One region of the Vibrio sp. NH-UV-68 genome, then DNA from elsewhere that is predicted to be linked to it. Evidence: predicted binding sites of a transcription regulator. Region 1 holds the regulator's gene; the other holds the start of a gene.
What was found. Region 1 encodes CRP, which controls carbon source genes, mostly activating them, when cyclic AMP is high. Its sites were predicted from a motif close to TGTGANNNNNNTCACA; they were not measured.

Region 1 (4,227 bases):
AACCACATGACTCAATTTGTTGCGGCTAAAGGATTAGCCAACCCGCACCTGCAAACACTCGCCCCGCGCTTTATTCGTAAAAAGGCGTTGTTTGAGCCCGTGTGGCAAACCTTAGATACTCCAGATGGGGACTTTCTTGATATCGCTTGGAGCGAACCGATGGCCTCACAAGCGTCCCAACACAAACCTCTGTTTGTGTTGTTTCACGGTTTGGAAGGATGTTTCTACAGTCCGTACGCTAACGGCTTAATGAACGCCTTTGCCCAGCAGGGTTGGCGTGCGGTCATGATGCACTTTCGCGGCTGCGGTGGTAAACCCAATAAGCTTGCACGCGCCTACCACTCGGGCGAGATAGAAGACGCGCGTTTCTTCCTCGAATACCTTGATGAGCTTTTCCCGCACCAGACTAAAATAGCCGTGGGCATCTCTTTAGGCGGCAATATGTTGGCCAACTATCTGGCTCAATATCGAGATGAACCACTGCTTGATGCGGCAACCATCGTCTCAGCGCCATTAGATTTATCCTCTTGTTCAAAGCGCATCGAGCAAGGCTTTTCTAAGCTGTACAAAAACTACTTACTCGCTTCGCTGAAAAAGAGCGCGCTACAAAAACATCATCTGTTAAAAGGCGAGCTTGGCCTTAGTTACCAACATATCAAGCGAGTCACTAAACTGTATGAGTTTGATGATCTGATCACCGCACCACTGCACGGGTTTAAAGATGCCCAAGACTACTACCAGCAGTGTTCAGGTATTCATCGCCTCAAACAGATTCAGCTGCCAACCCAGATTATTCATGCCAAAGACGATCCGTTTATGACCGAGGCGGTCATTCCTAAATACGTGCTGCCAGAAAACATCGACTATCGGCTTTTTGACCAAGGCGGACATGTCGGATTTGTCAGCGGCAGCGCACTCAAACCGCGCTTTTGGCTTGAAGAGGCTCTGCCCGCCTACTATCAAAGTTTGGCAGTTTCAGCATAATCGCGCCTTATTCCATTTCCGAGCATAAAGTAACGAGGTATTTATGATCGTTCCATGGCAACAAATCGATCCACAAACGCTAGACAATCTTATCCGTGAGTTCATCTTGCGTGAAGGCACAGATTACGGCGATGTGGAAATTTCTCTGCAAGACAAAATCGACCAAATCAAAACCCAGCTTGAATCCGGCGAGGCCGTTGTGGTTTTTTCAGAGCTGCATGAAACGGTTGATATTCAACTCAGACGCCAACTTTAGCTTTTAAAGCACATCATACCGTGACGCTAAGTTAAAGCATGGTATAGTGGTAAGCGTATACAGGATGGTTATTTACAGACAAGGTTTGTCATGTCAGCAAAACACCCAATTATTGCCGTAACTGGTTCCTCCGGAGCTGGAACGACAACAACATCAGAAGCGTTCCGTAAAATGTTCAACATGATGAGCATTAAACCCGCTTGGATTGAAGGGGATAGCTTCCACCGTTTTACCCGTCCAGAGATGGACGTCGAAATACGCAAAGCACGTGAACAAGGTCGCCACATCAGCTACTTTGGCCCACAAGCGAATGATTTTGGTGCCATCGCCGAGTTCTTTCGTAAGTATGGCCAAGAAGGGATAGGCCAGATGCGTCGTTACCTGCATACCTTCGATGAAGCAGTGCCTTATAATCAAATGCCCGGCACCTTCACCCCTTGGCAAGATCTTCCGGAAAATTCAGACGTTCTCTTTTATGAAGGTTTGCACGGTGGCGTGGTCGATGGTGAAGTCAACGTCGCGCAACATGTCGATTTCCTAATTGGAATGGTGCCGATCGTCAACTTAGAGTGGATTCAAAAGTTTGTTCGTGATACTCGCGATCGCGGCCACTCACGAGAAGCGGTGATGGATTCGATTGTTCGTTCAATGGACGACTATCTGAACTACATTACTCCGCAGTTTTCGCGCACCCACATTAACTTTCAACGTGTCCCTACGGTCGACACCTCCAACCCGCTCAACGCTAAAGGCATTCCAAGTTTAGATGAGAGTTTTGTCGTCATTCGATTACGTGGTATCAAGAATGTCGACTTCCCTTATTTACTCGCCATGATTGATGGCTCATTTATGTCACGCCATAACACACTGGTTGTGCCAGGCGGTAAAATGAGTTTCGCCATGGAGCTAATTGTCAGGCCGATCCTGCAACAATTAATTGAAACTGGAAAAATTGGCTAGAGCTCACAGCTAAAACACGATTACTTTTCATACCGTGATCATGTGCACATTTTTGTATAGTAAAACCTTATCCGGACCCGATTAAAATCAAGAAATCGTTTTCGAAAAAGGATACTATTTGTTACCGAAACACAAGTTGGCTTGCAGCATTTATAAAGTGCTCTTATCCTAGCAAGTCTTAATCTAAGGCTTAGCTACAACATGGAAAGCAGCAAGCATACCCTGCAGAGGAAGTGAGATATTATGGTTCTAGGTAAACCTCAAACCGATCCAACATTAGAATGGTTTCTTTCACATTGTCATATTCATAAGTACCCATCAAAAAGCACGCTGATCCATGCGGGCGAAAAAGCAGAAACTTTGTACTACATCGTAAAAGGTTCTGTGGCGGTACTTATCAAGGATGAAGAAGGTAAAGAAATGATTCTTTCTTACCTCAACCAAGGCGACTTTATTGGCGAACTTGGCTTGTTCGAAGAAGATCAAGAACGTACCGCATGGGTTCGAGCAAAATCTCCTTGTGAAGTCGCGGAGATTTCATTCAAGAAATTCCGTCAGCTAATTCAAGTTAACCCAGACATCTTAATGCGTCTGTCAGCGCAAATGGCAAGTCGTCTACAAGTGACAAGCCAAAAAGTCGGTGACCTTGCGTTCCTAGACGTTACTGGCCGTATCGCGCAAACGCTACTTAACCTTGCAAAACAACCTGATGCGATGACTCACCCAGACGGTATGCAAATCAAGATCACTCGTCAGGAAATCGGCCAAATTGTTGGCTGTTCTCGTGAGACTGTAGGTCGTATCTTGAAGATGCTTGAAGAGCAAAACTTAATTTCTGCCCACGGCAAAACTATTGTTGTGTACGGCACACGTTAATCTCAATTAACGTTTAGAAATGTTAAAAGCCATCAATGTTTCCATTGATGGCTTTTTATTTTTTTGGACTCATGTCATTCCAGAAGTAACGGACAAGCTCTACGGAATCTGGGCTTTGAGTGTGTGGTGATTAGATTCTGAATCACGCTCGTGCCTCGCTGTTTAGAATGACACTGGCTATCACGACTTATTGATAGCAGAATGACTAGCCATTCGTACTCTCGAAAATCTTATCAGCTGATGCCGCAACAAACCCCGGGTAAAGTTCACCATTGCTCATCGGATAGCGCTTAGCAAACTCATAGAAACCGCCCGGTATCACTTGAGCGCCATCGGCAAAGTCGACCGACACTTTGTCAGCCATGGTCGACGATTGCTCAAGAAGTACTTCTGGAGAGCCTTTCACTTCACCGCCAAATTCATTAATAGTGAAGCCCGATTGACGCAAATGGTCATTGACCGCCGTCACTTCATCAAATGCCTTCAACTGATTAACGCTGACAGTAAAATGATTGGCACCATATCCATGCGCGGCCAGCCATGAGGCATACTCACTCTCAGTCGCAAGCGTTTGATAATCGGCAAAACTTAAATCCCATAAACGCCCACCATACAAGAACTCATGACCTTTTAGCTTACTGTGATCCAATTGCTCAACCAGCTTAGCCACGATCGTTTGCAGCGACTCAGAACACTCTTCTACTTTCAACTCACTGATAAAGACCTTAGGCTGTTTTGGGTCAGGATGTTCAAAGTGTTTAGCCACCAGCTTTTTACTTTCAAACAGGTAGTCACCACACGGCGTATAACCGATATCCAAAAATGGCTGCGCTAGCGTTGCAATGCCCAAAGGCGCAACATTAAACGTTCGCAGCGCAATATGATCGTTGATCAATGCTTCGTCTTCTTGCAGCAATTGATGCACTTTTTCAGCAGATGGACACAAGCGTTGAATATAGTCATTCCATAACGATTGGAATAAAACATCTGGCGTCATAACGCCTCCTTGTTGGGGTTGTTTACGTTGTGAGTATCAATAAAAAAAGGCTATCGGACCGACATGTCCAGCGAGTCAATCCGATAGCCTTGAGCCTGTGACGTTGTAGGCCCCGATATCGGGGCAACAAGGGAATCCCTTATTATTAATATTA
Region 2 (4,227 bases), 900 kb from region 1:
CGCCGCGCGCATTCTAGAGTTTGGTGCGGATAAGGTTTCGATTAATTCGCCAGCACTAGCGAATCCACAGTTGATTACCGACCTAGCCGACAAATTTGGCGTTCAATGTATCGTTGTTGGTATCGACTCTTACTATGATAAAGAGACGGGTAAATATCAGGTATATCAGTTTACTGGCGACGAACAACGTACCAAAGCAACCCAATGGGAAACATGTGATTGGGTTGAGGAAGTGCAAAAACGTGGTGCTGGTGAAATCGTGTTAAACATGATGAATCAAGATGGTGTGCGTAACGGTTACGATATTAAGCAACTCAATATGGTTCGAGAGGTGTGCCATGTGCCGCTTATTGCATCTGGTGGTGCAGGAACGATGGAGCACTTTGCTGAGGCTTATCAACAAGCCAATGTCGATGGTGCACTTGCAGCGTCGGTGTTTCATAAACAAGTCATCAATATTGGTGAGCTAAAACAGTATTTAAAACAGCAAGGCATTGAGGTGCGACTATGAGTTTGAAAGCCGCCGAAGTAAGTTCGCTATCCGAGCGAATCGATTGGAGCAAGGTGGATGGTTTAGTTCCTGCCATTGTACAAGATTACCAGTCAAGCCAAGTGCTGATGATGGGCTATATGAATAAAGACGCGTTGTCGAAAACAGGGGAAACGGGTCAAGTGACGTTTTTTTCTCGGACTAAACAACGTCTTTGGACTAAAGGAGAAACCTCGGGTAACGTATTGCAACTGGTGAATATGTCACTTGATTGCGACAACGATACGTTGCTGGTGAAAGTGAATCCCATTGGCCCTACGTGCCATACAGGTACCACAACCTGTTGGGATGGCGATGCACAAGAAGAGTCACAAATGGTGTGGCTTCATCAGCTTGAGCAGCTATTGGCTGCCCGCAAGAGTGCCGACCCAGATTCCTCTTACACCGCCAGTCTTTATGCTCGTGGCACCAAACGTATTTCGCAGAAAGTGGGTGAAGAAGGCGTTGAAGTCGCGCTTGCGGCGACGTCGGGTGATAAAGCGGAGTTAGTCTGTGAATCCGCTGACTTGATTTACCATTTAATGGTGTTATTACAAGACCAAGGCTTGTCGATGAATGATGTGGTGAACAAACTCAAAGAACGCCATAAATAACCCTCATTGATGAGTTTGAATGATGAAAAAGCCCATTGTTGAATGGGCTTTTTTTTAATTGTATCGATGCTACTCGTTATGAACTGGAATCAAGGCATCAAATCGCGGATTACCATGCAGACCTTCTAGGTCGGGCTCGGTATCAATAAGATCGCTAATTGATGGGCTAGCTTCAATGGCTTTTTCTAGATCTTCTATCGCTTGCTCTTCAACTCCGAGACGTGAATAGGCACAAGCTCGTTGATAAAGCGCAGGACCATTGCTGGTATCAAGATCCAAAACACGGTTACATAAACTGAGCGCCCAGTGATACTCTCTAATTTCCATTGCCGCATCAGCTTTATAGGTCAAAGCTTCAAGATCACCTGGTCTGATAGTTAAAATTTCATCAAAAACATCCATTCTCTGCTCTGGGGTTGGCATACTTTGCGCCCTTAACCACAGGTTGTGGATCTCATTGATTTTCTCAATCTCTTTGTTGTTTTCACTGATAATACGTGTCTTGCGTTTCAGATCTCTTTCAAGAGCGCCAAATTTCTTTTCATACACACTTGCAATTGAGTCGAGACGTTTATCGGCCATCTCTGTGGTGTTGTTTTTGAATTCACGCAATGACTGCCAACCGACTAACGCAATCAGTGAAGCAACACCTGCAATGATGTAGAAGAAATAGGTCACGGTCACGTTGGCATAATTAAGCGACTTATCAGCGACGCTAAGTTCTCGGTCGGTAATTTGCACGATTAGTCTGCGCTCCAAGTCTTGCTGGTCTTGGCGAAGCGCTTTTAACTCATCAAGAATGTAGCGTTCCATTAAAGGTCGGTCGAGTAGTTCAGAATCTGAATAGGCTGTTTGCTCAGCCAAGCTCGGTGTACTGAAAAGAACCCACAGCAAAGAGGTGAAAGTTATCCAAAATCGCATATCCGCGTCCATTTATCTATTTGTTTGTTCAAGATAAACCTTAACAAATCTGTTATCGGTTTAATACGTTATCTTGACAATTAAGCTCGCCAGAAACGCGCGGGCGCTAACTGTACCATGTCTGAATTCACATCAAGGATATATTTAGGCCACTAAGCAATATTTACGTATTTTATGTGATTCTCGTCACATTTTTTACCTGTATAACCGAATTGAATTTGATTTGTTAGTGGGGTTTAGCGGATATTAAATGCAGAAATTGTTTAGAGTTCAAAGGAAATGTTTTTATATATGATTTCTTCAGCACCTTGGGTTATCTACCCTGAGATACAGGATACGCTTCAATCAGAGTGGGAACTCTCTCAGCCTTGTGCTGAAGATGGCGATGGCGTTGCACAATTAATTGCGGATTGCCCGCCGTTAGATGTCAATTCTTCGTACTGTAACTTTCTTCAGTCAACTCACTTTAGTAATACCTGTGTTATCGCTAAAAAAGAGGGGCAGGTTGCTGGATTTATTTCCGCTTATTTAAAACCGCAACAACCTGACACGCTCTTTATTTGGCAAGTTGCTATCGGACGTGATTTTCGTGGTCAAGGGTTGGCATTTACCATGCTGTCATCGTTGCTTGAACGCAATAACTTAAGCCATATAACGGCGATAGAAACCACTATTACTAAAGACAATCAGGCATCTTGGGCGCTATTTAACAAGCTCGAACAACAAAAAGGCCTCGACGGTGAAGTAAGTAAATTTCTCGATGAACATCAACATTTCAAAGGGAAACACGATAGTGAATATTTGTATCGTATCCCACTAAACCAAAATCAATAATCAGGAGTTAGAAACGGTATCATCATGGATATTTTTAAAAAGCAGGAATCAAAAGTTCGCTCTTATTCAAACAGTTTTCCAGTGGTGTTTAATAAAGCCAAAGGCTGCTGGCTTGAGACAGAACAAGGTGAACGCTATCTTGATTTCCTAGCTGGTGCTGGTTCACTGAACTACGGCCACAATAACCCTGTATTAAAACTCGCTTTGCTCGATTATATCGAAATGGATGGGATCACCCATGGCTTAGATATGCACTCGCAAGCAAAAGCTGACTTTCTGACCGCGCTTAAGAACTACATTCTGGCGCCACGTGACCTTAACTATAAAGTCCAGTTTACTGGCCCGACAGGCACCAATGCTGTCGAAGCAGCACTTAAACTGGCGCGTAAAGTGAAAGGTCGAGAGTCCATTGTTGCTTTCACTAATGGATTCCATGGTTGTACTGCTGGCGCTTTAGCCGCAACAGGTAACCAACACCACCGTCAGGGTGCGGGAGTCAGTCTAAACAATGTCACCCGAATTCCATTTGAAGGCTATGCCGATATCGATGGCTTAAAATTGTTTGAAACCATGCTTGATGACAATTCTTCTGGTATCGACAAACCTGCTGCTGTTCTACTCGAAACCGTTCAAGGTGAAGGTGGATTAAATGCTGCTTCTAATCAATGGTTGCAACGATTACGAAAAATCTGTGATCAGCATGACATCTTAATGATTGTTGATGATATTCAGGCAGGTTGTGGCCGTACTGGTACCTTCTTCAGTTTCGAACCTGCAGGTATCACACCTGATATCGTCACACTTTCGAAGTCGATAGGTGGTTACGGTTTACCGATGGCAGTGGTTTTACTTAAGCCAGAGCTTGATGAATGGAAGCCTGGTGAGCATAACGGTACATTCCGCGGTAACAACCACGCTTTTGTCACGGCAGCCAAAGCTTTAGAGATCTATTGGGCTGATGACCAATTCGAATCTCATATCGGACTGTGTGCTGATAAGGTCAGTGACGTGATTCAACGAAATATCAAACGCTACCCTGAACTGTTTTTACAGCAAAAAGGCCGCGGGATGATGATTGGCGTTGAATGTCATGATGGCGAGATCTCGGATGAAATCACAACCGCTTGTTTTAACAATGGCATGGTGATTGAAACGGCAGGCCCGAATGACGAAGTAGTGAAGTTCTTCTGCCCACTTACCATCACGGAATCAGAGCTTGAAGAAGGCCTAGCCATCTTTGAAAAGTCAGTGGATCAAGTTGCCGCTAAACACATCAAAAAAGCATCATAAGATTAAGGATAACCGATGATAGTCAGAACATTAGACGAG

Region 2: the regulator CRP is predicted to act here: its motif matches at 2,240-2,255, upstream of ectA (diaminobutyrate acetyltransferase).

The regions. Positions count from the first base shown of each region.
Region 1 covers NZ_CP134975.1:243,215-247,441, reverse strand. Annotated here, with positions in the region: gene ViNHUV68_RS01110 (hydrolase) at 7-984, shown strand; gene ViNHUV68_RS01105 (YheU family protein) at 1,028-1,240, shown strand; gene ViNHUV68_RS01100 (phosphoribulokinase) at 1,331-2,200, shown strand; gene crp (cAMP-activated global transcriptional regulator CRP) at 2,444-3,076, shown strand; gene ViNHUV68_RS01090 (DUF1338 domain-containing protein) at 3,282-4,073, opposite strand.
Region 2 covers NZ_CP134975.1:1,139,026-1,143,252, forward strand. Annotated here, with positions in the region: gene hisF (imidazole glycerol phosphate synthase subunit HisF) at 1-511, shown strand, start outside; gene hisIE (bifunctional phosphoribosyl-AMP cyclohydrolase/phosphoribosyl-ATP diphosphatase HisIE) at 508-1,143, shown strand; gene ViNHUV68_RS05330 (TPR end-of-group domain-containing protein) at 1,213-2,064, opposite strand; gene ectA (diaminobutyrate acetyltransferase) at 2,356-2,898, shown strand; gene ectB (diaminobutyrate--2-oxoglutarate transaminase) at 2,923-4,188, shown strand; gene ViNHUV68_RS05345 (ectoine synthase) at 4,204-4,227, shown strand, end outside.